Regions from separate parts of the Brevibacillus sp. BC25 genome, predicted to be linked through region 3. Evidence: predicted binding sites of a transcription regulator. Region 3 holds the regulator's gene; each other region holds the start of a gene.

Region 1 (8,204 bases), on a different contig from region 3:
CGATCAATGTATTCCCCAGTTTGGTCATATGCTCCAACGTCTTGATCAGACGCGCGTTATCCCGCTGATGCAGCCCGATACTCGGCTCATCCAAAATGTAGAGAACGCCCATCAGACTAGAACCGATCTGCGTAGCCAGTCGAATCCGCTGCGCTTCTCCCCCAGACAATGTTCCCGCTGCACGGCTCAGTGTCAGGTAATCCAGTCCGACATCAATCAAGAAGTTCAGTCGCTCCTTGATTTCTTTTACGATCAGGTTCGCGATCTTCGTTTCCCGCTCTGTCAGTTCCAGGCCATCGACAAACTGATGCGCATCGAGAATCGACAGTATAGTCAGCTCAGAAATGCTGCGCTCCCCGACCTTTACTGCCAAGCTCTCCTGACGCAAACGTTGGCCTTTGCAGACAGGACACGCCTTTTGGCTCATAAAGCCTTCGATTTGTTCACGGATGTAATCCGAGCTCGTCTCCAGATGACGTCGTTGCAGGTTGATGACGACACCTTCGAACGGTACGACTGCCTCCCGCACCTGCCCAAACTCGTTCTCATAGCGGAAGTGAATTTTTTCGCCTTCACTGCCGTACATCAAGATTTGTCGGTGCGCTACCGTAAGCTCCTCATATGGCACATCCATCCGAATGTTAAAGTGACGGCAAGCTGATTCCAACAATTGTTGATAGTAAGTAGAAGTCTTCGGCTCCCATGCGCCAATCGCCCCGTCATCGAGCGTCTTCGTCACATCGGGAACGACCATATCCGGGTCTACCTCCAGTTTGACACCCAGTCCATCACACTCCGAGCAAGCACCAAACGGGCTGTTAAAGGAGAAAATCCGCGGCTCCAGCTCTCCGATGGAGAATCCGCATACTGGGCAAGCATGCTTTTCACTGAACAGCAACTCCTCTTGCTCCATCACATCGACGATGACCTTGCCATCTGCTAAACGAAGTGCCGTTTCCAGGGAGTCTGCCAGACGCGCCTGTACATCCGGCTTCACGACGATCCGGTCAACGACAACCTCAATGTTATGCTTCTTGTTCTTTTCCAGCTTGATGTCTTCGGACAGATCGGTAATTTCACCATTGACCCGCACACGGACGAAGCCTTGCTTGCGGATGTCCTCGAGCAGCTTGACGTGCTCTCCCTTGCGTCCTTGTACCATAGGCGCGAGAATCTGCATTTTCGTGCGCTCAGGATACTCCAATAGTCGATCGACCATTTGTTCAATGGTCTGGGATTGGATCTCAATGCCATGCTCCGGACAAACCGCTCTACCGACACGCGCATACAAAAGGCGCAAATAGTCGTAGATTTCCGTAACCGTACCTACCGTGGAGCGAGGGTTGCGGCTCGTCGTTTTCTGGTCAATCGAGATCGCAGGGGAAAGTCCCTCAATCGAATCCACGTCCGGCTTGTCCATCTGCCCGAGAAATTGACGGGCGTATGCGGACAGTGACTCGACATAGCGTCGTTGTCCCTCTGCGTAAATCGTGTCAAAAGCAAGCGAGGACTTACCCGAGCCAGACAAACCCGTCAGAACGACGAATTTGTCCCTCGGAATGACTACATCAACATTTTTTAGGTTGTGGGCACGTGCACCCTTTACGACAATATGTTCTAATGGCATGAAAAAAACCTCTCCTTAGAGTTCCGCCTTCAGCTCAAGAATCAAATCACGCAATTCGGCCGCACGCTCGAACATGAGGTTGCGTGCCGCTTCCTTCATTTCTTCTTCCATACGTTCTATAACAGCCACGCGATCCTTCTTCGGCATTTTCTTGAAATCTGCATGTGGCAAGTAATCTGCTTTTTCCTCCGCTACCTTGGTCGCCTCGATCACTTCGCGGACGGACTTTTTCACGGTTTGCGGCGTGATGCCGTGCTCTTCATTGTAAGCCATTTGAATAGAACGACGACGGTCTGTCTCACGAATCGCAGAGGTCATCGAATCTGTCATTTTGTCAGCGTACATAATAACGCGTCCCTCTGCGTTCCGCGCAGCCCGACCAATCGTCTGAATCAGCGAACGCTCATTGCGAAGGAAGCCTTCCTTGTCTGCATCCAATATCGCTACGAGTGATACTTCCGGCAAGTCAAGACCTTCCCTCAAGAGGTTGATCCCGACTAGCACGTCAAATTCACCCAAGCGCAATGAACGTAAAATCTGCATCCGTTCAATCGTTTTAATATCCGAGTGAAGATAACGCACCTTGATTCCGATTTCTTTCAGATAGTCCGTCAAATCCTCAGACATTTTCTTCGTCAGAGTCGTGACGAGAACCCGCTCATTTTTCGCAATCGTGGCTTGAATTTCGCCAATCAAATCGTCAATCTGTCCCTTGATCGGACGTACCGTAACCGTTGGATCAATCAAGCCTGTCGGACGAATCACCTGCTGTACCATTTCCGGACTGTGTTCCAGCTCATAAAGACCAGGTGTAGCCGAAATGTAGATCGCTTGTTTCAGCTTTCCTTCAAACTCCTCGAACTTGAGTGGACGGTTATCACGTGCAGAGGGCAGACGGAATCCGTGATCGACCAGTACATCCTTCCGTGCGCGGTCACCGTTATACATCCCCCGAACCTGCGGCAAGGTCATATGCGACTCATCCATCATGACGATAAAATCTTCTGGGAAGTAATCTAGCAAGGTATAAGGAGCATGCCCGGCAGGCAGTCCCGTCAGATGGCGCGAGTAGTTTTCAATACCGGAGCAAAAGCCCATCTCCATCATCATCTCAATATCGTACCGTGTGCGTTGCTCCAGTCGCTGTGCTTCCAGGAGCTTACCCGCATCACGGAATTCTTTCAGTCTTTCTTCCAGCTCGGCCTCGATGCTTTGGACAGCCAGCTTCATTTTTTCCTCGCGCGTCACGTAGTGAGATTTAGGGAAGATGGCAATGTGATCACGCTGTCCCAAAATCTCGCCGGTCAGTACGTCAATCGAAGTAATCCGCTCTATTTCATCACCAAAAAACTCAACGCGAATCGCCTGCTCACTCTCTGAGGCAGGGAAAATCTCCACGACGTCCCCCCGCACACGGAACGTACCGCGCGTGAAGTTGATGTCGTTGCGTGTGTACTGGATATCGACCAAACGATGCAAAATCTCGTCCCGTCCTGTTTCCATGCCAACACGTAAAGACAAGAGCAGCTCCCGATACTCCTCGGGAGAACCCAACCCGTAGATGCAGGAGACGGAGGCAACGATGATCACGTCTCGGCGTTCAAACAACGCACTGGTAGCGGAGTGACGGAGCTTGTCGATCTCGTCGTTAATGCTCGAGTCTTTTTCAATAAACGTATCCGATTGGGGAATGTATGCTTCGGGTTGATAGTAATCGTAGTAGCTGACGAAGTATTCCACCGCGTTGTTCGGGAAAAACTCCTTAAACTCTGCACAAAGCTGAGCGGCCAGAGTTTTGTTGTGTGCCATCACGAGTGTTGGCCTGTTCACCTGAGCAATTACCTGGGCAGCCGTATAAGTCTTTCCCGTTCCCGTCGCACCCAGCAATGTCTGGTGTCGCTTGCCAGCCTGTAACCCTGCCACCAGCTCGGCAATGGCGGTCGGCTGGTCACCGGACGGTTGAAACTCCGATACCAATTCAAAACGCTCCATTCCCTCGTTCATCTCCTCATAGCATGACTGTTTCTACTTCCATTATAACACAATTTCGGCTAGTTTAAGCCCAAAATTCGAACAAACGTTTGTCTTCATCTTTCCGCCTGTTTTTCCGATATAAGATGAAGGAAGTGCAAACATGCACAGATAGACTCGCCACCTTCAGGGAGGATTGACATGTCAGATACCGGAACAACCGTTAAAAATAACCCTTATATACAACCTCATTTGAGTTATAAAGGCAAAAAAGAATTCACCACCGAGCTCGACCAAAATGCCTTTATGAAGCTCATGCTCGAGCAGTTAAAGCATCAAGACCCTATGTCCCCAATGGACAACTCTCAGTTCATCCAGCAAACAAGTATGCTGACCATGGTAGAAAAAATCACAAAAATGACCACGCTGATGGAGCAATCGAACAACAGCATGGTCACTTTGGAAAAGTATGAAAAGCTAGTAGGTCGTACAGCCTCGTATTCCCTTACTACAAAAGACGAGATGACGGGAGAAACTTCGACGCAGCAGAAAGAAGGCGTACTTGATGCCGTCTACATGGATCAAGGCAAAATCTACTTCCGCATCGCAGGCGAATCGACACCGATTCCGCTCGCAGACGTCTCCGGACTGGAATCGCAAGGTCTCGCTGGCAATACACTCGATAACAGCGTGAAGTACATGGAGATGATCGGTCGAGAGATTTCCTATAAAGTTACCAAGGAAGTCGACCGGGATGGCAATCCAGATACCACACACGACGTTTCCAAGGTGGATGAAATCTTGAATGGCGTCATCACTGGCTTTACTACCAAAAATGGTACCGCACAATTCCAACTGGATAATGGATCAACCGTAAAAGCCGAAGAAATCGTAGGCATGACGGTGAAACCTGAAAACAGAACGATGGGCAACTCCCTTGCCTACGCGCAAATGATCGGCTACAACATCACGTACAATCAGTCTCAGACGAATCCTGACGGTACCAATACCAATACGCCTCTTACAGGCGTGGTCAAAGCTGTCAGCATGAAAAACGGAGTAGTCGAATTCGTCCTCAAGGATGATAAAAAAGTCGCTCTCAACCAAATCACAGGATTCGAAGCAACTGCCTAGAATCCCATACAAAAAGCCGCACATCTTCGCAATCGGAGAAGGCGGCTTTTTCTTTTGCAGGGTGCTATTCGTTTACGATCACTTTCCCGGTTATCGCATCCACATAAAACGTATCATCTACTTTAAATTCTCCCCCGCAGAAGCAATGCGAGCGAGTTTGACGGAACGAAAGGTCATAGCCGAGCTTCCAGGTAATCGTGTCTTTCTTATAATCTGGCTGGTGGATGTAGGTCAGCTCAAGTGGATAGGATTGCAGTAAACGGTTCATGGCCACTTGTTCTTTAAGCGCTTGGGAACGGGCCGGGTATTTGACACTGACCGGTTTGTTTATGCTCACCTGCTCCCATGTACCCGTCCATGAATCGATCCGAATCGTATACATCCCCTGTTCCACACTCTGGTTGATCCCATAAACTGGAATGCCGTTCACAAGGGGATCAGCTATGATCGAGGTGTACCTTTCATCTCCATCCTCCGTTATTTGAATCTGATTGCTTCCAGACGGAGTCAGTCTTTTCAAAAGCTTATCCGCTTCCATCCGATCCCGCTTCTTATCCGTTTTCACGTTTGACCAGTGCGGATTGTTCACCTTTGTGGAAAATCTAAGCAGTTCACCAGTCTTTGCATTCGTCACCAGGAGATGATGCTGCTCGCCGTTACTGCTTCCCTCAGGAAAGGTAGCCATTCGCGATATCTTGTCGGCATCGGGAACCCCCTCACCAAAATTCCCCCATATGAAATAACGAAGAGCTGGACCATTATCGTAACTAGCCTCGTAGATGGACAGCGGCTGTTTTTCTGTTTCGATTCTAAACAACATGCGTAACAAATCACGCGCTTGCGTCTCTGTTTGCGCTACCCACTTCTCACCTGTTCCAGTCACATTGATGGTCTGAGACGGGGTCGTTGTCGCTCGGGTATTCGTTGTTAATAATCGTTTACCACTAAAGGCATCCAATGCACTACCTGTATGTTGTTGCGTTATGATTCCATTTTTCAGGACATAAGCGAGCTTTGCTTCTACCTGATCGCTTTGATTATGAATGGGCAATAAATAAACAAGTTCTAATGGACGGCTTTCTTGCCACTTTCGTACTGCTTGTTCGGAGGAGATGACGCGCTGAGGAGATGGGAGTAAAGAGGGACTTACTTTTTCGTATAATCTGCCATCAAACGTAGAAAACCAAACGATTCTTCCCGATGCATCAAAACTGACAAGACAATCATAATCGTCATCGAGCACCACATTATTCAGGACTCGCACCAGTCGAACCGTCCATAAGTCCTTATTTTTATAAACCTCTCTCGCTTGATAGGTGTTACCTGTGCCAGTCCCCTGCAATCCAGCGACAAAAGCTAGCGCACGTGTTTTTGCCTGCTGCTCAGTCGGGTAGGCAGGCTTTGTTGCTGCTTTCGGGGTAAGATTCAGTCTGAGCAACTCTCCTGTCTGTCCGTCAAAAATCGCATCATCCATAGACAGTTCAGCCTCAGCAGCAGACTGTGCAAACGTGACCACCACCCCGCTAACACCGGGTCCATCCACATCACCACCGTAAACGACATAGCGCGAAGACAGCTCCGGTAAAAGCTTGACTAGCTTTTGGACACCTTTCGTCACATGCATCGGCACAGCCACAACCGATTGAGCCTGCGCTACGGTCACATGACTCGTTGCGCCTACTCCTGATAAGGGGCCGGCAAAAACTGTGGCGGCAGCTAATGTACCTGACAAAAACCACGAGACCGTTCTTTTCACTTTGAACACCGAACCCACTCCCTCTTTTTTCCTCCTACATTGAGACGCAACAGCTACCCGTAAGTTACCAAATGGACAAGCTTTACTCGAAAAAAAGAAGGTATGCACGTTTGTCTGCATACCTTCTCCCCCAACTATCCTTATGCTCCTACATTCAGCTTCTCCAGCTTCTGCTTGATCAGCTCGACTACACTGGCGCGTTTCAAATCAACAAATGCACGGGTATTTGCATCGGGAACCACAATGATCCCCAGTTGGTGATGATTACCCGCATAGACCGCACACTGTACGAACTTCAGCTCGCCTTCACGCGTGAGTACTTCCATTTTGCAAAAGGCAGGATTGGCTTGTAACGCCGGATATAAATCTTCTTTTTCCCGCACCGAAATGCCATTTACTTTCACGATAATCTCACCGGGCGTGATACCGATCTCCTCTGCTCTCGTACCCGGAATGACACCCATTACTTTTACACCACGCGAAGACTGGATGAAATAAGGTGAACGCTTTCTTTCTTGATACTGACTCCAGAAAAACAGTGCCTCATGACCGAACAGTGCAAAGATCGCGGCCAGCAAGATCAACGGATAAAACCATACAGCCAGAGCGCACAAACCCAACAAACCAATCGCATACAGTGTCAAATTTTTCGCAACCTGCGTTGCTTTTCTATACGGAGTCATCGTTTGTGTCATATCAGAGAATCCGGTCACTGTCGGCAGAAGCATCAATCCGAATGAAGCGGCTTCCGGCGAAAAGAACGGCCACCCTGGATACAACGCACCGCTGATAGCGCCAGGCTCCATCTGTACGAACAGCACGGTTGGCGTCAGCCAAAAAGAATGAAGCAAATAGGCACCGACGATCCGACCACGCTGCCCTTCCACGAACAGCGGAGAAGCGTCCCGCCCGCCATTCCAGCGTACGAGCATCGCTTCAATCAGATGCATGACCGCAACTAACGCAAGCAACGGCAACGGTTTCGCCTGATGAATCATTTCCCAGACATAGCTCAATCCAGGAACATCCGTAACCGGAGGAATGACCTGTGTGATCGCGTGTAAAATCGCCAAAGTCCCTGCAGCATATGCGAAACAGAGAAACCGTAAACGAATCAACGCCAAGATGAGCGCCAATCCCCATAGTATCCACAAATCCTGTGCTTGCACGACCACGCCGAGTCCTGCACTAAGAAGAGAAATAAGCAAGCCTCCCACCAATCCCATCCCTACAGCCCGTATCGTCGAGAGCAAGGGGGACTGAATGCGTGCAGAAAAAAGCTGTCTTTCCAGGTTCATCTGTCTGCGATAATGCAAATAAATAAACACCAGAAAGAGATAGAAGACAGGATTGATAAAAAATGCGGCAAAGCCATATGCAATGGTAAGCATATCTGCCTGTATCGCCAATTGCCTCACCTCAATTAAAAGAAAGAAAAACCACGGCATTTGATTTGCCGTGGTTATCATTTCTACGGAAAGCAGGGAATTACCTGCTTCCATTTTCTTGATTATTCATTACTTACCCGTGACTACATCCAGCGCTTTTTGCAATTGCAGGTCATTCTCTGGCTTCGTCATCGTTTTACGGAGACTTTCTTCCAGCGAAGAGCGTGTCTTCGCGTCTACTTTGCCAGTTACCTCAAGTTTGTTGGAGGTTTGGAACTGCTTGATTACTTCCTCTGTCTTTTCATCAAAATAGCCATCTTCTCGTCCT
Region 2 (8,204 bases), on a different contig from region 3:
GCACCAACATGCATATTGCGCTCAAGGAAGACAATATTGCCGAGACGACGAGCAATCCGCGCTTCTCATCCGCAATCTCCAGCAAGCGACGCACGCCTTTTTTGGGTGGCATCCCCTCTTTGCTCTCCATTGTCGTCATTCCTGTTCTCCTCTCTCCTGCTTGCATCTTTTGTCCTACCTCTTATCATAATGTGATCTTCTGCCCTCTACCGCCGATTGCCGGATAGATCTTGCCCCTAGCCGGAGTATTATCTTATTTGGGAACAACAAAAGGTTATGACCGTTTTGTTTGACCGCAAGCGAGTCGCATCCACCTTTATGAAAAACGTCGAGATGTTTCGATCCCCCGATGAGAGAGGACGTTTTTCACACAAAAAACCTTTCCCACTTGGAGGCTAGCTCCCACAGGAAAGGTTGCGTTGGTTTTTTCGATTATGGTTGGACTACTTTTTCTTTCGCTTTCGTTACGATGTGGTGACCGAGCGGCAAGCCGCGCTGCTCCAGCTCATCAGCTGTCACAATATGGAGCGTCTCACTTTTACACGGCATGGGCATCAATCCGCCCAATGGACTCATCACTCTTCCGATCGTGTCTGTCTCAATGAGCACGTACAGGCCTTTTTCCTCCAATTGTTGCATGAATTCTCCCCAACGCTTGGAAGTAATTTGATCGGCGTGCTTGGTGAATATGACACCCATTTCTTGTGCTAGCATGTAAAATCTCCTTTGTTCTATCCGTCAAATATATGCTTCAAAAGATAATCTAACAATACAGGGAAACCTCCCTTCTGGCAAAATCCGTGTAAGCCAAAAAAACACGAAAAACGGTTGTTTTTGACCGCTTTTCGTTTCAGGAATCTCACATCTTCCTCGCACACACCGTTTCAACGCGGCACGCTGTTTTTTGCCGCTTGCTTTTGAAAAAGAGGCCTATTTTTGCAGATTTCCTGAGTAATTTTCATGTCCTGCCCATCATGTACCTGTATTTCCTCGTTTTAGAAGCTCGCTGCCAGCTCCACATGCAGCAGTCGAGCAAAAGGAACCCAGTGAATCTCGGAGCCAGCCCGAAGCTTGAGGCGTCTCGCCGCCTGGTCAATATGGATAATGTGGGCAGACAGGCGTCGCGGCTCTCGCCCGTCATAATAGGTCAGCGTCAGGATGCTCTCTGTCTGGAACGCCTGCCATACCAGCTCGCTCAAGGCGCTGAGCTGCTCCTGATCCAGCTCGGGTGGTACATAGCGGCGCTCTTCTTCCTTGATGCGCAAATACATTTCCCGATGCTCCGGCAGCACAAACCGACTGGCCACGAATACATTTTCCTTTTTGGACACGCGTTTTTCCCTCATCGCTTGTTCTCTCCTCGCTGTTCATATCGGGTCCACAAATGGACGAGCTCCTGACACTCTGCCCGCAATACCTCAATCGTATAGATCGCTTCTCGCACGTACCCGCGTTGTCGATAGTGGACGACATACATATGTCCCTGACGTCGTGAGCTGACGACTGTGTAACCTCGCTGCCGCAAGATGCGACGCAGCTGGTGATGCTGCCGCTCCGCCCACCGCGAGAGCTCATCGAACATCATCTGATAAGAAAACTTCAACGGCACAATCCGCATCTGCCCCAGATCGGCCATGACTGCCCGAAACAAAATGCCAAATAAAATATACTGGCGTATCAATTCCTGCTCGTCTGACACCATCGGCTCCGTCACTTGTAGTGTCCTCCGATCTTACGTGCACGCTCTTTCGCCTGTCCAGCTTCCAAGGTAGAGGTGGCGCGCAGGATGGCGTCCTGACCGTATCGGCTCCGGATATCATCCATGGCTTGTGCCAACGAACGCCGCTTGTGATTGTCCGTAAACAGATTGAGTTGCACCACGTTGTCAGGAACAAGCTGCCCCAGATTGACCCCGATACTGCGGACGGGCGTTTCCTGCCAGTGACGGTCAAACAGAAAGCAGGCCGCTTCGTACAGAGTCATGGCATCGTTCGTCTGGTCCGTGAGCTTCATCTGCCGCCCAAAGCCGGTTCCAGCAGCCAAATCGGCTCCACGACAGCCCACAGACAGAACAGAGCCCATCAGCTCCTTTTTCCGCGCCCGACGGCACACTTCTTCGCACAGCTCCAATAATATAACCTTGATTTCTGCTGCTGTATGGTAATCCCGAGGCAACGTCATGTGATGACCGATCCCTTTTTGTGAATCATAGGAATCCAAAGCCACAGGTGAATCGTCGATTCCGTGAGCCGTGCGCCACAGCACTTCCCCGTTCACTCCCCAATGTCGGGTGAGGATGGCTGGCCTCATATTTGCAAGCTGCCCGATATGATAGACGCCCATTCGATGAAAATGACGCTTCATGCGTGAGCCTACCCCGAACAGCTTTTCAATCGGAAGCTTCCAGAGCGTATCCGCTAACGTTTCCCGCTTGAGCCAAAAAACGCCTTCTTCCCGTTTCTTGGCGAAATTGTCGCAGGCCATCTTGGCCAGTACCTTGTTCTCCCCGATGCCTACCCGACAGTTGATTCCCGTCTCCATCCAGACGCGCTGCCGAATCTGTGCAGCCATCTGCAACGGATCACCAAACAGATGGACGCTGCCTGTCACGTCGAGAAACTGCTCGTCGATCGAGTACGGCTCCACCTTGTCTGTAAATGCTTCGAATATGCGAGTGATTTGCATGGAGATGCGAATGTACATCTCCATGCGCGGACGAACAACGACGAGCTGGCGACACTTTTGCTGCGCCTGCCATAGCGCTTCGGCCGCGACCACTCCGTATGACTTGGCAATCGGACACGCTGCCAGCACAACTCCGCTGCGCCGCTCTGGATCACCTGCGACGATAATCGGCTTGTTTCGCAGCTCTGGATTGGCCCCTTTCTCGATACTGGCATAAAAGCTCTGCATGTCGATCAAAAACACGATCCGCTTGTTCGCATTGGACACACGATCATCCCCTAATAAGAACTTATGTTCTTGTTTTGCTTTGTTCTTATTATAGCAAACAAACGTTCGCTTTTATGCCTGTCTCGCGCAAAAAAAAAGTTGGTAATTATTTCCCCCCCCGGATAAGCACACGCCGGTAGGTGTTCCGCAAGCGAGAGCGAATCCAATAAGGGGTTACTTTTTCACGACAGGAATCCAAATTTCGCTTCGAAAGGTCGGTGATGAAATCTCTTTATTTTCGTTCCACAAAATCTCTGGACCCTCAGCCTGTTCATAACCAGAGGATAAAAACCATTCCGAATAAATCCGGGCCCAGACATCTTGCAGCGTATCAGGAAAAGGACCCACTACTTCGAATACCGCCCAGGTGGAAGCAGGAACTTCGAGTACCGCCAGGTTGTCTGGACAAGCTTTTGTAGTGGCAACGCCGATATAGTGATCGAGCTCGCCATATTCCAGCCGACCTTCTGAAAAATTCGTGGACGCACTGAGCAGTCCAAGTGGCTTGACATCGGATAGCGACTTCAGATGCTGAATCGTCTCCATCTCTAATGAAGCCCACATGATTACGCTTGCAGCTTTTGAGCTTGCGGACAGCAACGAGCGGGTCATTGACATTGCGATCAAATACGGATACGGATCGGCTGATTCCTTTGCCAGAGCTTTTCAGACTGTGCATGGAGTCACTCCGACAGAAGCCAGACACATCGGCAATTCCTTGAAGGCTTATCCGCGAATGAACTTTCATCTATCCATTAAAGGAGGCAGTGCCATGAACTACCGCATGGAAGAAAAAGAGGCATTTCGCATTGTGGGTCTGAAAAAAAGAGTTCCGTTGATTTATCGTGGAGTCAATCCAGAGATTGCGCGCCGACGCCGGATGTACTCGGATAGCGGAACACCAGCGAGAAAAGAAAACATCCTTTTGAAGTGATACTCGGAGCAGCAAGCCACCCCAGCGATTTCTTTGTAGTCAATCTCGCTTGTCAAATTGTCTTCGATATAGTCCAGAGCCTCATTCAGCTTTACAAGCAAATCCATGGTAATGACCTCCCTTTCCCCCTCAGAATAGCAGATGCAAAATCGGGCGATCCGACATTTGGTGCACGATTATGACGGATCGACCTTGTGAAAAATACCAAGAAAGGAGCTTTATCACAATGACAACCACTTCCCCCCTGCTCCCCCAAATCGGAGCTATTTTTGTAGCCGTCAGCGACATCGAGCACGCACGCAACTGGTACTGCCGCCTATTGGGCATTCTCGCAGACGGTGAGATTATGTTCGGACATATATATTGCATTCCCTTGCAAAGCGGACTGACGCTCGTTCTAGACAGCAAAATCTTTCCGAAGCGCATCACAGATGATGCCCCCTTGTTTCATTTCAACACACAGGATATCGAAGCCTCTTATGCCTTTCTCAAGGAGAGCGGAGTTGAAGTCGTTGTTCCTATCCAGCATGGCCACTGGTTCAACTTCCGCGACCCCGACGGCAATCTGATCATGGTAAGCCAATGTTAAACGGAAGAGGAGATACAGGCATGACCATCCACTTGCGCCGCACTACACCGGCAGACATCCCATTCGTATGCGAAGTAGAAAATGCACCAGAAAATACCCCGTTCATTATTCCGTGGAGCGAACATCGGCACCACAACGCTCTTGGCGACCCGGACATCCTCCATATGATTACCGAAAAAATAGAAACAGGCCACCCCGTCGGCTACGTTATCATCGCCGGGCTGACCAATCCTCATCAAAGTATTGAACTCATGCGTATTACAATCGCAGTGAAGGGGGAAGGCTACGGTCGCAACATCCTGCGTCAAATCAAGCATTGGGCATTCATCGAGCAAAAAGCCCATCGACTCTGGCTGGATGTAAAAGAAACGAACGACCGCGCCCGCAGCCTTTACTTGTCCGAAGGGTTTCACATAGAGGGCACCTTGCGCGATTGCCTGAAATCAGGCGATACTTACGAATCCTTGATCATTTTATCGATGCTGGCAACGGAATATGACGCCTAGGGGGCAAATGCGTCCGGAGTCGCGACGTACAGCCATTTGCCATCGTTGCTAGCTCCCAAAATCGATACACTTGCTGGTAGTCCTTTCACCAGCACAGATTGTTGCTTACGATCGGCATCGAACAGGAAGAGCGACGACACCGACTCCGCTCCTTGTTCAGCTTTTTCCCAATCGATATAAACCAAATGGTGAGTGCCTGGAATCCATATCGCTTCTGGCTTCATTTCCATCAGTTTGACGTCGCCCTTAAACACCCCTGCATTCCAATACATTTGATAGGCTCCATCTGTCGACTGGATATAGCCAGACCAAGCTTCTTTGGGAACGGGTGGATTCCAGCTGATCACCTTGCCTGACTGCCAATCGTAGCGTTGACGAAGCTCTTCAAAGCTATCTTCCTCTGTTCTCATTTCAAACGTTGCGTAACGTCCATCATCCATAAAACTGACGGGCTGGACTTGCCCATTCATCTCATCTGTTGGGACCCATCCTTTAATTACACCTGGGAGGCGTCGTTCTTTTCCAGTCGCCAAATCATACACGACCAGATCGAGATCCTTTTTCTGTTCGGTCTTGCCTACTGCCATCAATACATGCTTGCGATCATGGCTAAAGCTGGCTCCATGTACGTATCCATCTACCTTGACACGAGTGGCAAACTCGCTTTTCGGTACTTCTGTCCCTTTCGGTGGATGAGCGAAAAAGAAACCGCGGCGATCTGCCATGAAGTCGCCTGCACCGCTATAGTTGTCAGTCAGCTCCACTGGATAAGCAGTCAGCTCTTTTGTCTGTGTGTCATAAATCGAATACAGCATGGGGAAACGGGCATCGCACTCGCAATATTCTGTAAATCGCTCCAGCAATACATACCGTTCCTCTGGGTCGATAAATTCCATGGGAGTCCTGACGGCAAAGTCCGTCATTTTTTCTTTCACCTTACCATCGACTGAGACACGCCAAATCTGAGACGGAGCAAACACCACCGCCGAAAAATCATTCGTATCGTCAAACACGGTTCCCTTTACCGTCTTCGCTCCTGCTACGTTTACAACATATTCCGTCCAACTTCTGTCTTTGGCAAGCGTATCAGGAAGGGTAGCCAACAATTGCAGTTGACGGTCGTGCACCCAGTGAAATGTAAAAATCGGCTCCACGTAGCCCAAGTCCTCTTTTTTGGTCTCTTCCTTGGCATTTTTACGGATAGCTGCTTCGACTGTTCCACGGTTCACGGCTTCCTTAAAAAAGATGGTGTAGGCCTGTGGTGCAGGTCCCACGACCGTTCTTCGAGGAGAGCGGAGCTGTGGGGCATCGTTTAGCTGAATGACCACGTCTTCTTTCATCGCCACGTAGTCATAAGGCAGTTCCTTTGGCTTCCATTCCTTTGTCGTTTGGCTGGTCGTATGGGATGGGCCAGTCTGAGTAATCCGACTGTCCGTGGAAGTTGCTTGCGCGAAGTCGGATCCTGTCATGATAAGCAATGCGAACACAATGGACATACTCATTCCCCGAATTTTTCGCAAAGACAAAAAACTCGCCTCGCTTCCTAGAAAAATTTACCTTACAGAGGATAGACGTCGATAGCCTGCTTAAAGTTTCACCCCACAAAAGAAAAAGCCTCCCACATGATTAAAGTGGGAAGGCCTTCCTACCTTTCTTAATCGAAGACGACACCGTCCAGCACGCCCTCATTCTTCAAATAGTCACGCAGCCAGTGATACTTTTCGTCGCGCCAGAAAGAGTCCTCTGCTACCAGCTTGACAGTCTCCTGTCTCGCTACCTCCAACGCCTTGTAATCACTTAATAAATCAGCGACTTTAAACTCCGGCAAGCCGCTCTGCTTTGTCCCGAAAAAATCACCCGGTCCGCGCAATTCTAAATCGCGCTGCGACAGCTCAAAACCATCAGTCGTCTCGCACATGACACGCATCCGCTCTTTTCCGATCTCGGATTTCGGATCGGCGATCAGCACACAATACGACTGTTCAGAGCCACGTCCTACCCGCCCGCGCAATTGGTGAAGCTGAGCAAGACCAAACCGCTCCGCATCATAAATCACCATATAGGTGGCATTCGGCACATTCACACCGACCTCTACGACGGTTGTACTGACCAGGACAGCGTGCTCTGCCGCAAGAAAGGCTTGCATGACTGCATCCTTTTCCTTCGCTGGCAGTCGCCCATGCATCAATCCTACGCCGAATTCAGGGAAGATGTGTGTGAGCTGAGCATGTACATCAATCGCATTTTGTACATCGAGCTTTTCGGACTCCTCAATGAGCGGGCAAATAACGTACGCCTGTCGTCCTTTGCGCAGCTCATCCCGCATTTGCTCCAACACAGCCGGAAACTGATCATGCTTTTTCCATGTCGTCTCAATCGGTTTGCGCCCCGCAGGCATTTGATCAATCGTCGAGACGTCCATGTCGCCAAATGCCGTAATTGCCAGTGTTCTCGGAATTGGCGTTGCAGTCATAAACAAGACATCAGGTGACAAGCCTTTATTCCGTAAAATTCGCCGCTGCTCCACACCGAATCGGTGCTGCTCGTCCGTAATCACGAGACCAAGGCGGGAGAAAAAGACATCCTCTTGGATGAGCGCATGGGTGCCGACCACGACATCGATTAACCCCATTTGCAGAGAGCCGATGACTTCGCGTCTACGTTTCGCCGTCAGCGAGCCAGATAAGAGCGCCACCTGAATGCCGTAATTGGACAAGAGCTTCGTCAACGACTGCACATGCTGCTCGGCGAGAATCTCCGTCGGTACCATCAGCGCTCCCTGATAACCTGCTTTCACCGCAGCAATCAGCGCGATGGCAGCTACGACGGTTTTCCCCGAGCCTACGTCCCCTTGCAGCAGCCGATTCATCGAATGAGAGGCCCGCATGTCGTCCAATATTTCTTTTACCACTCGTTTCTGTGCATCTGTCAGCGGGAACGGTAACCCTTTGACAAATTCCCGTACCTCTTCCATCGGGATCGCCAAAGCAACGCCTTCCGTTTGCTGCCGATTAATCTTGCGCAGTGTTTGCATTTTCAACTGGAATAAGAAAAGCTCCTCAAACATAATCCGTCGCCGCGCTTGACGACCATCTTCCGCATTTTCCGGAAAATGAATCGAATGAAAGGCATTTATCCGCGGCATCAGTCGGTAGCGCTCCACGATATCTGCCGGAAGGATCTCAGGAATCTCCTTGCCGTACTGACGCAACGCCAGTTGAAT
Region 3 (8,204 bases):
AAATACAAAGAGAGCTTTAATGACCTCGCCAAGCAGATCTTTCAGCTCGATTTTAAAGAATGGTATAACAAAGGCTATTGGAATGACAACTATGTATGCTATTCCTATTTGGATGGGGATCAGGTTATTGCTAACGCTTCTGCCAGTAAGATGATCGTGACATCTAATGGCAGAGACTATAAGGCACTTCAGATCGGAACGGTCATGACGCATTCTACCTATCGCAACCAAGGATTGGCAGCGAAATTGATGAACCATATTCTTGAAACATGTGAGAAGGAATACGATTTTATTTATTTGTATGCCAATGATACCGTGCTCGATTTTTATCCGAAGTTCGGATTTGAGAGAGTACAGGAAAGTAGTTTTCGCTTATTGGCATCTGATTTGAAAAAGCAAGTAGGACAAAAATCAGTCTTGCGCAAGCTAGATGTTGATAATGAGGCTGATTTTATCGTCATGAAGGAATTTGCTGCCAAACGAATCCCCGTTTCATCGAGACTGGCCGTCAAGAATAGCGAGCATCTGTTGATGTTTTACTTGCTGCTCGTTTTTCGGGATGCGATCTATTACGTCGAAGAGGAGGATGTGATTGTCTTATTGGAACGAGAAGACGACCAACTGCATGTATTTGATCTTGTATGTAAAAAAACAGTTGATCTAGAAGCGGTCATTTCTCATTTGGTAACGACTGAGACAACGATCATTCATTTTCACTTTATGCCGGATAGTGAGAATGAAAAGATCCAATCTGCATGGATGACAACGACGGATGATGTCTTATTTGTTCGTCCCTCGTTAAAAATCGAGACAGAACATTTTCGTTTTCCCCTTACTTCACACGCATAAAAGGTTTGAAATGACACATCGTGTGAAACAGTAAAATAGAAGAAAAAAGCAGACGTCCAGTATGGAAGGATGTGAGGGGAAAAGCATGTGTGGCCGTTTTACTCTCGTAACGAACTTGGAAAAATGGAAGGAACGGTTCCAAATCGAAGTCATTCCATTTGATGCAAAGCCACGGTACAATATTGCACCGGGTCAGTTCATTCCAGCGATTATTGCTGATCGCGGCGAGCGACGTATGGGTCAGTTGAGATGGGGGTTAGTGCCGTCGTGGGCTGCCGATGAGAAGAGCAGCTACAAAATGATCAATGCGCGTTGCGAGACATTAAATGAAAAGCCCGCATTCAAACAGCTTTTCGCCCGAAAGCGATGCATTCTTCCTGCTGACAGCTTTTATGAGTGGATGAACGGCATCACAGGGAAGCAACCGATGCGGATCATGTTGAATACCGGGGAACCATTTGCTTTTGCTGGCTTGTATGATACGTGGACGAATCAAGAGGGAGAAAAAGTACATACCTGCACGATTGTTACGACAAAGGCGAATGAGCTCATCGAGAGTATACATGAGCGAATGCCTGTCATCTTAAAGAAAGATGATGAGGACTTGTGGCTTGATCGGGAGAAGTATGATCGGTTGCAGCTCCAGTCGCTGTTTACCCCCTATGATTCCAGCGAGATGATGGTGTATCCGGTATCCACTAAAGTGGGAAGCCCCAAAAATGATGATCCTTCCTGTATTCAAGAAGTAGAGATCGGTTCTTTGTTTGAAGATTAATCCTTTCGTAGGAGCTGAACTCTTTGGCGTAATTCCTGTTCGGTTAACGGCTCCAAATGCAACAAAGCCTCGTATGGATCATCACCCGGAATATGAAAGTATTGAGCAAATGCAGGCTCTGTTTTGATGCCGCTTTGCTTCAGAGCTCTGATATGTTGGTACGCATCCAAGCCTCCTATGTCTAACAGTCGTTCTTCGATGTCCATATGACGATAGGCGTTTTGCTTTTCGACAGCTACCGGTTGAGCAAACAATTCAAACCAAAAGTCAGCTGTGAAAAACGAAATAACGCACGTGGGAGTACTTTTTACATCTAGGTGTGTCACTTCAAATCCGGGCAAGCAGCCAAATGCTGTACGAACTGCCTGCACAAACTGTTCCAGATCATGACTCTCGCAAATAATGTCCAGATCGCTTTGCTTGACGTCAATGTCTAATGGGATGGTTCCGGCAAGCACTGGACGATAATCGGATAGTACCTCCATGATGTGCGTCTGTTGAATCGCTTCCCACGCCGCTTTTTGGCGCATCGTTCCTCTGCTCAAGTAAGAGAGATCATGCCAATTTCTCAAGAGACTACCTCCATGTCTACTTTCTTTTAAAATAGTTTAGACAAAAGTGAATAAGTACGCAACGAAATCGGTAATCACTCGTATACCTAGATGAAGGGAGTGTAGTAGATGGAAATATTTTTGTGGGTAGTGGTTGTGTTATTGTTCTTGCTAAGCATCGCAGGAATTTTTTTACCAGTTTTACCTGATACGATATTACTGTGGGCGGGCTTTTTGCTCTATCACTTTTTCATTGCAGATCCAGGAGCGGGATTGCCCGCATCCTTTTGGTGGGGAATGGTCGTTCTAAGTATTCTACTTTATGGTGCTGACTTGCTCACGAACATGTACTTCGTAAAAAGGTACGGAGGGTCCAAGTGGTCGTCCATTGCTGCTGCGGTTGGAATTATCCTCGGGATCTTCGTATTCCCACCGTTTGGTATGTTGATCTTGCCGTTCGTATTCGTCGTCCTCGTAGAGTTGATGGTGCAGAAGCAGTCGATGGAGCGAGCAGTGAAAGCGGGCGTAGGCTCACTGATCGGATTTTTGGGCAGTGCGGTCGTAAAAGTCATATTGCAAGTTACGATGATCATCTGGTTTTTTGTCGCCAGATAACATACGGAAAACGAAAAGGACAGCCGAGGCTGTCCTTTTTTACGTGGAAATTAGTGAATGAGTCGATATACACCGATGACTTTACCGAGAATGGTGACATGCTCCAGAATGATCGGTTCCATCGTGGCATTTTCCGGTTGGAGACGGAAGTGGTTCTTTTCTTTGAAAAATCTTTTGACGGTTGCTTCGTCTTCTTCTGTCATGGCTACGACAATGTCACCATTGTTCGCTACGTGCTGTTGGCGAACAATTACGTAATCTCCGTCGAGAATCCCGGCATCAATCATACTGTTCCCGGAGACGCGCAGCATATAGACCTTGTCAGAAGTCACGATATTGTCTGGAAGCGGGAAGTATTCTTCCACATCCTCAATGGCAGTGATCGGTTGTCCAGCGGTTACTTTTCCGATTACTGGCACACGGACGACAGAGTCTTCGAAATTGTCTTGAAAACGATCTTCATCTGATAGCAATTCGATGGCGCGAGGTTTGGTAGGATCTCGACGAATGAGGCCTTTTTTCTCTAAGCGTGCCAAATGCCCATGTACCGTTGAGCTGGAAGCTAGTCCAACAGCCTCCCCAATTTCACGTACAGAAGGAGGATATCCTTTATCACGAACTTCCTTTCGTATGAACTCGATGATGGCTTGTTGTCTACTCGATAATTTTGACATAGAAAGACACCCCTGATTTCTCGAACATATTTTCCTATATTATACCATGGGAGCTTGCGTTCGACAAACATAAGTTCGATTCTTTGTTGACATGAACATATGTTCTCATTTATCATGAGGTTACAAGTGATCAGAACGTATGTTTGTGAGGAGGCCATTATTATGAATTCATCGACAGAACAAAATCGTTTCGAGAAAAAAGAAGAACGTCGTGTTCGTTTTGGTATCACGAGAGGACAAGCTCTCTTGTTTCTTATTACATTTACTCTCTTTTTTTACTTATTGACCGAACTAGTGTTTGCTTCTTCGCCAATGGAGGAGCCACAAGGTATAGAAGTAACCGTACAATCTGGAGATAGCCTATGGTCGTTAGCTGTTCAATACAATGCAGATCAGCATATGGATGTTCGCGACTATATAATAGAAATTAAAGATGCGAACGGTTTAGAGAGCAACAGGATTTACCCAGGTCAGACTCTCATCCTTCCTGATACTCCGTAAGTGTTCGGCTGTCTTGCGGGATCATTCGAATGTGGTATAATGAAGCGGCACTACTACAGAGTGGGAGGAACCAGCAGTGGTATCTGACGCAGAAATTAAACGCATTAACGAATTGGTCAAAAAATCTCGCGAAGAAGGTTTGACCGAAGAGGAAAAGCTCGAACAAAAAGCATTGCGCCAAAAGTACATTGACGCTGTTAAGCTTTCATTGAGAGCAAATTTGGATTCCATCCGTTATGTGGAAGACCTTGAAGAAAATAAACCAAAACAGTAAGATAACAATTACTGATACGACAGACATCCTCGCTTGACGCTAGGGTGTCTTTTTCTGTGACATACATAACGCTTTGATATTCAGGGAGGGAAAGCGATGGCGTGGATAGCTGTGGCGGTTGGAGGAGCAGTTGGCTCACTTTTGCGCTACCTATTGTCTTTGCTTGCGAATCAGCCGGGATGGCCGTGGGGAACTTGGATCGCCAATGTTTGTGGATCTTTGATCATCGGCATCTTGTTCGTGCTGGGGAAAGAACGTGGCATTTTATCTCCGACACTCTATCTTTTATTTGCAACGGGGGTTATGGGAGGATTTACGACGTTCTCTAGCTTCTCCTTGGAAGTGGTCTCTTTTTGGGGAGAAGGTCAGCTGTTGCGTGGCACTTTGTACGCTCTTCTCAGTTTGGGAGTCGGACTACTTTCTTGTGCGGTTGGAATATGGTTGGCTAGGCAATGGTCCTAATACGTCCAATGACACGATACATGTGAGGGGGAATGAATGTGAGTACACAGCATCGTGATTATGAATGGGAACAAAAAAAGCTGGATGAAACAATTTCAGCGATCGACGAAGAAATGGAGCAGCTTCGCAATGATATTCGCGAGGCAACAGATGACTATGTGAAACAGGTCGTTAACTATAATAAGGCTAAGGATTTACGCTACCTCGAAGATCAGGGTCGAGAGAAGCCTTATTTCGGTAGAGTGGATTTTTTGAAAGATGAAATCTACGAGCTGGATCAAGTATACATAGGAAAACGAGGAATTGTACGCAGCGATACGTTTGATTCTGTCGTCGTGGATTGGCGTGCGCCTATCGCCAGTCTTTATTATTCCGGTGAGAGCAAAGACGCGTTTTACCGGATGGGACGCGAGATTGTGCGTGGTGAAGTTCGATTAAAGCGTAATTTTGCGATCGAAGACGGAAAGATCGTCGGCATCTATGATGGAGCGGTAAAAGAAACGATTAACCGCGAGATGGGGCATCCCGACGAGTTTTTGCAAGAGGGCTTCATCGATGAATTTTTGGCAGCCAATCTGAATCAGGCGAACGATAGCAGGCTAAAAGACATCGTCGCTACGATTCAATCCGAGCAAAATGATATTATCCGGGCGGAAAAAGAACGACCCATTGTTGTGCAAGGAGTAGCGGGGAGCGGAAAAACGACCATCGCGCTGCACCGACTATCCTATTTGATTTATAACTACCAGGATTCCATGATGTCCAAAAAGTTCATGGTGTTTGCACCGAACCGGATGTTTCTTACCTATATATCCGAGGTTTTACCTGAGCTCGGCGTGGATGACGTTCAACAGTCTACCTTTGTAGATTGGGCAGCGCGTCTTGTGAAGCCACTGCTGCCAAAAGGATGGAAAATCGTTAGTCCTGATAAGCCTCTTCAATTGTTCTTTGAAGAGGGCCAGGATGAGCGCCAGCAAGAAATGACTCGAAACAGGCTTCGCTTCAAAGGATCGCTCGCTTGTCGAGAGGCGCTGGAGCAATACATTCGTCATATCGTCGAAACGAGAATTCCTTTTAAGAAGCTCAGCTTTTTATACAACAAAACGAAACAAGTCTTTTCAATTCCGGGTGATTTTATTCGTCAATGTTTCCTGGAGCTATTCGCCAATATGCCGTATCATCGTCGGGTAGAAGCGCTTCGCAAGCATTTGAAACAAGAAATGAACAAGCAATTGTTTGCCCATTTGCGAGAGCGGAAAGTCGATTTGGACAAAGAAGGCTTGTACAAATTCGAGAAAATGCTCGAGCAAATACTGGATACGTACCTGACTTCGTTTCCAAGACTGGAAATTTTCGCAGCTTACCGCGAGTTGATTGCTGACGAGGAATTGCTGCGCAAGCTCGTACCTGCTGACATTTCAGACGAAGTTGTGCGTGATGTGACGCAGTCAAGTGCTGCGCTGTTTGCAGAGGAGAGAATGGAACCGGAAGATATCGCGCCATTGCTGTATTTGCAGCATATTGTTGAAGGAATGAATAAGGCAGAGCATTTTGATCATACGGTCGTGGATGAAGCACAAGACTTGAGTGCGTTAGAAATAGCCGTCATTGCATTGGCAACCAAGCGAAACTCGCTAACGATCGTGGGAGATATTGCGCAAGGCATTCATAGCTACCGGGGGATTCATGCGTGGGAAGAGTTGACGAAGGGGATTTTTGCACAGCTGTTTCCTTCCTATTATACGTTGTCGCAAAGCTATCGTTCGACAATTGAGATCATGCGTTGTGCCAATGAGGTGTTGCGGCAAATTGAATTGCCCGAGACGGTATTGGCAAAACCGGTTTTGCGACATGGTGAAAAACCAATCATGGTCAAGACTCGTTCACGAGCGCAACTGTGGGAGGACATCTCTTCGCGTGTGGCTGGCTACCAGTCGGAAGGCTTCAAAACGATAGCGATCGTAGCGAAAACCATTCAAGCGAGTAAAAAAGCACATAAAGGTTTGCAAGACAAAATAGCTGATCTGACTCTGTTAGGCAGCAAGGATAACCAATTTCCGGGTGGCGTAACCGTCATGCCTGCTTTTTTAACGAAAGGCTTGCAGTTCGATGTGGTCATTTTACTGGATGTAGATGCCTATCAAAATAATGAATGGGACGCAAAACTGTTGTATGTTGCGATGACGCGACCGGTCCATCGCCTTGTTATGACGCAGGTTGATAACGTTTCTTCACCGTTGCTGAAAGATTTATCGACAGAGCTGTACACCATTGCTTCTGACGAATAAGAATCTACGTATCAAAGAAAACCCTCTGCCTGTAAAAAGCAGAGGGTTTATCTGTATCATGCTTAGTGGTCGCCTGTGTTCCCTTTAGAAGGGTTGGTAATGACAAAACCTTCTTGCGGCAAGAAGAGGTAATCAATGACGATGCCATCCAACAATGGCTCATCCTTTTTCACGATCACATCGATCTCTTTGTCGGTCGAGATCACAACATCTTCTTCTGTTGGCTTGTCCAGAGCGAGTCCGTAGTGAGCATGATCACCATGAGAGTGAGTAATATAAACGCGCAGTTTCAATTCTTTGTCTTCTTCTTGCTCGATGATTGGAGCCAATTGCTTGGCAGCGTTACGAGTGATTTTTAGTTTCACAGGTCAAATCCCCTAACTGTATGTAAGTTACCCCTCCATCTTAGCAAGAGGGAAATCAGGATGCAATGTTGAAAGTGTTACGATATGTCTAGAGAATGACAACAGAATGGAAGGAGAGTCATCTATGAAAATCGATTTGCGCAGCGATACCGTTACGAAACCAACCGAGGAGATGCTTCGAGCAATGGCGGAAGCGGAGGTTGGTGATGATGTTTATAGAGAGGACCCAACTGTTAATCGTTTGGAAGCGATCGCGGCTGAAATACTCGGAAAGGAAGCTGCCCTGTTCGTAACAAGTGGCACGCAAGGCAATCAGGTTGCTGTTTTGACGCATTGTGTCAACGGAGACGAGGTTATTGCGGAAGCGGATTCGCACATTTTTTACTATGAAGGCGGCGCTATGTCAGCATTGGCTGGTGTGCAAACACGGACGCTGGTTGGAGAACGTGGTGCTTTGCGTGCAGAAGATGTAGCGAGAGCGATTCGGGGAAACAATATCCATTTTCCTCGCACAAAATTGATCTGTCTCGAAAATACCCATAATCGCGCTGGCGGGGCGGTAATCTCTGTCGCGCAAATGAAGAGTGTCTATGATACAGCACAAAAACACGGTGTTCCCGTTCATTTGGACGGTGCTCGTCTCTTCAATGCGGCTGTGGCCCAAGGTGTTGCAGTCACTGAGCTAAGCGCTTTTTCCGATACCGTTCAGATTTGCTTGTCCAAAGGGCTGAGTGCTCCAGTTGGTTCCATTTTGGCTGGAGATCGTGCGTTTATCGAGGAAGCGAGATGGTGGAGGAAAAAGTTGGGGGGTGGGCTGCGTCAGGCAGGGTATTTGGCAGCACCGGGTATC

What was found. Region 3 encodes LexA, which represses DNA repair genes until DNA is damaged. Its sites were predicted from a motif close to CGAACATATGTTCG; they were not measured.
Region 1: the regulator LexA is predicted to act here: its motif matches at 3,698-3,711, upstream of uvrB (excinuclease ABC subunit UvrB).
Region 2: the regulator LexA is predicted to act here: its motif matches at 3,008-3,021, upstream of PMI05_RS25830 (DNA polymerase IV).

Annotation. Positions count from the first base shown of each region.
Region 1 is NZ_AKIX01000023.1:44,767-52,970, reverse strand. It holds gene uvrA (excinuclease ABC subunit UvrA) at 1-1,627, opposite strand, end outside; gene uvrB (excinuclease ABC subunit UvrB) at 1,643-3,619, opposite strand; gene PMI05_RS05310 (flagellar hook assembly protein FlgD) at 3,800-4,732, shown strand; gene PMI05_RS05305 (hypothetical protein) at 4,797-6,506, opposite strand; gene PMI05_RS05300 (PDZ domain-containing protein) at 6,629-7,990, opposite strand; gene PMI05_RS05295 (S41 family peptidase) at 8,006-8,204, opposite strand, start outside.
Region 2 is NZ_AKIX01000117.1:65,569-73,772, forward strand. It holds gene PMI05_RS25810 (ABC transporter ATP-binding protein) at 1-112, opposite strand, end outside; gene PMI05_RS25815 (hypothetical protein) at 433-714, opposite strand; gene PMI05_RS25820 (YolD-like family protein) at 996-1,346, opposite strand; gene PMI05_RS25825 (hypothetical protein) at 1,343-1,714, opposite strand; gene PMI05_RS25830 (DNA polymerase IV) at 1,711-2,952, opposite strand; partial or broken gene PMI05_RS31490 (GyrI-like domain-containing protein) at 3,127-3,516, opposite strand; partial or broken gene PMI05_RS31495 (helix-turn-helix domain-containing protein) at 3,518-3,820, shown strand; partial or broken gene PMI05_RS31855 (AraC family transcriptional regulator) at 3,820-3,993, opposite strand; gene PMI05_RS25840 (VOC family protein) at 4,113-4,475, shown strand; gene PMI05_RS25845 (GNAT family N-acetyltransferase) at 4,496-4,981, shown strand; gene PMI05_RS25850 (hypothetical protein) at 4,978-6,477, opposite strand; gene recG (ATP-dependent DNA helicase RecG) at 6,636-8,204, opposite strand, start outside.
Region 3 is NZ_AKIX01000028.1:58,759-66,962, reverse strand. It holds gene PMI05_RS06510 (GNAT family N-acetyltransferase) at 1-849, shown strand, start outside; gene PMI05_RS06505 (SOS response-associated peptidase) at 935-1,624, shown strand; gene PMI05_RS06500 (DUF4269 domain-containing protein) at 1,621-2,196, opposite strand; gene PMI05_RS06495 (DUF456 domain-containing protein) at 2,305-2,790, shown strand; gene lexA (transcriptional repressor LexA) at 2,841-3,464, opposite strand; gene PMI05_RS06485 (LysM peptidoglycan-binding domain-containing protein) at 3,627-3,965, shown strand; gene PMI05_RS06480 (DUF896 domain-containing protein) at 4,042-4,239, shown strand; gene crcB (fluoride efflux transporter CrcB) at 4,336-4,701, shown strand; gene PMI05_RS06470 (UvrD-helicase domain-containing protein) at 4,740-6,989, shown strand; gene PMI05_RS06465 (iron-sulfur cluster assembly accessory protein) at 7,052-7,354, opposite strand; gene ltaE (low-specificity L-threonine aldolase) at 7,479-8,204, shown strand, end outside.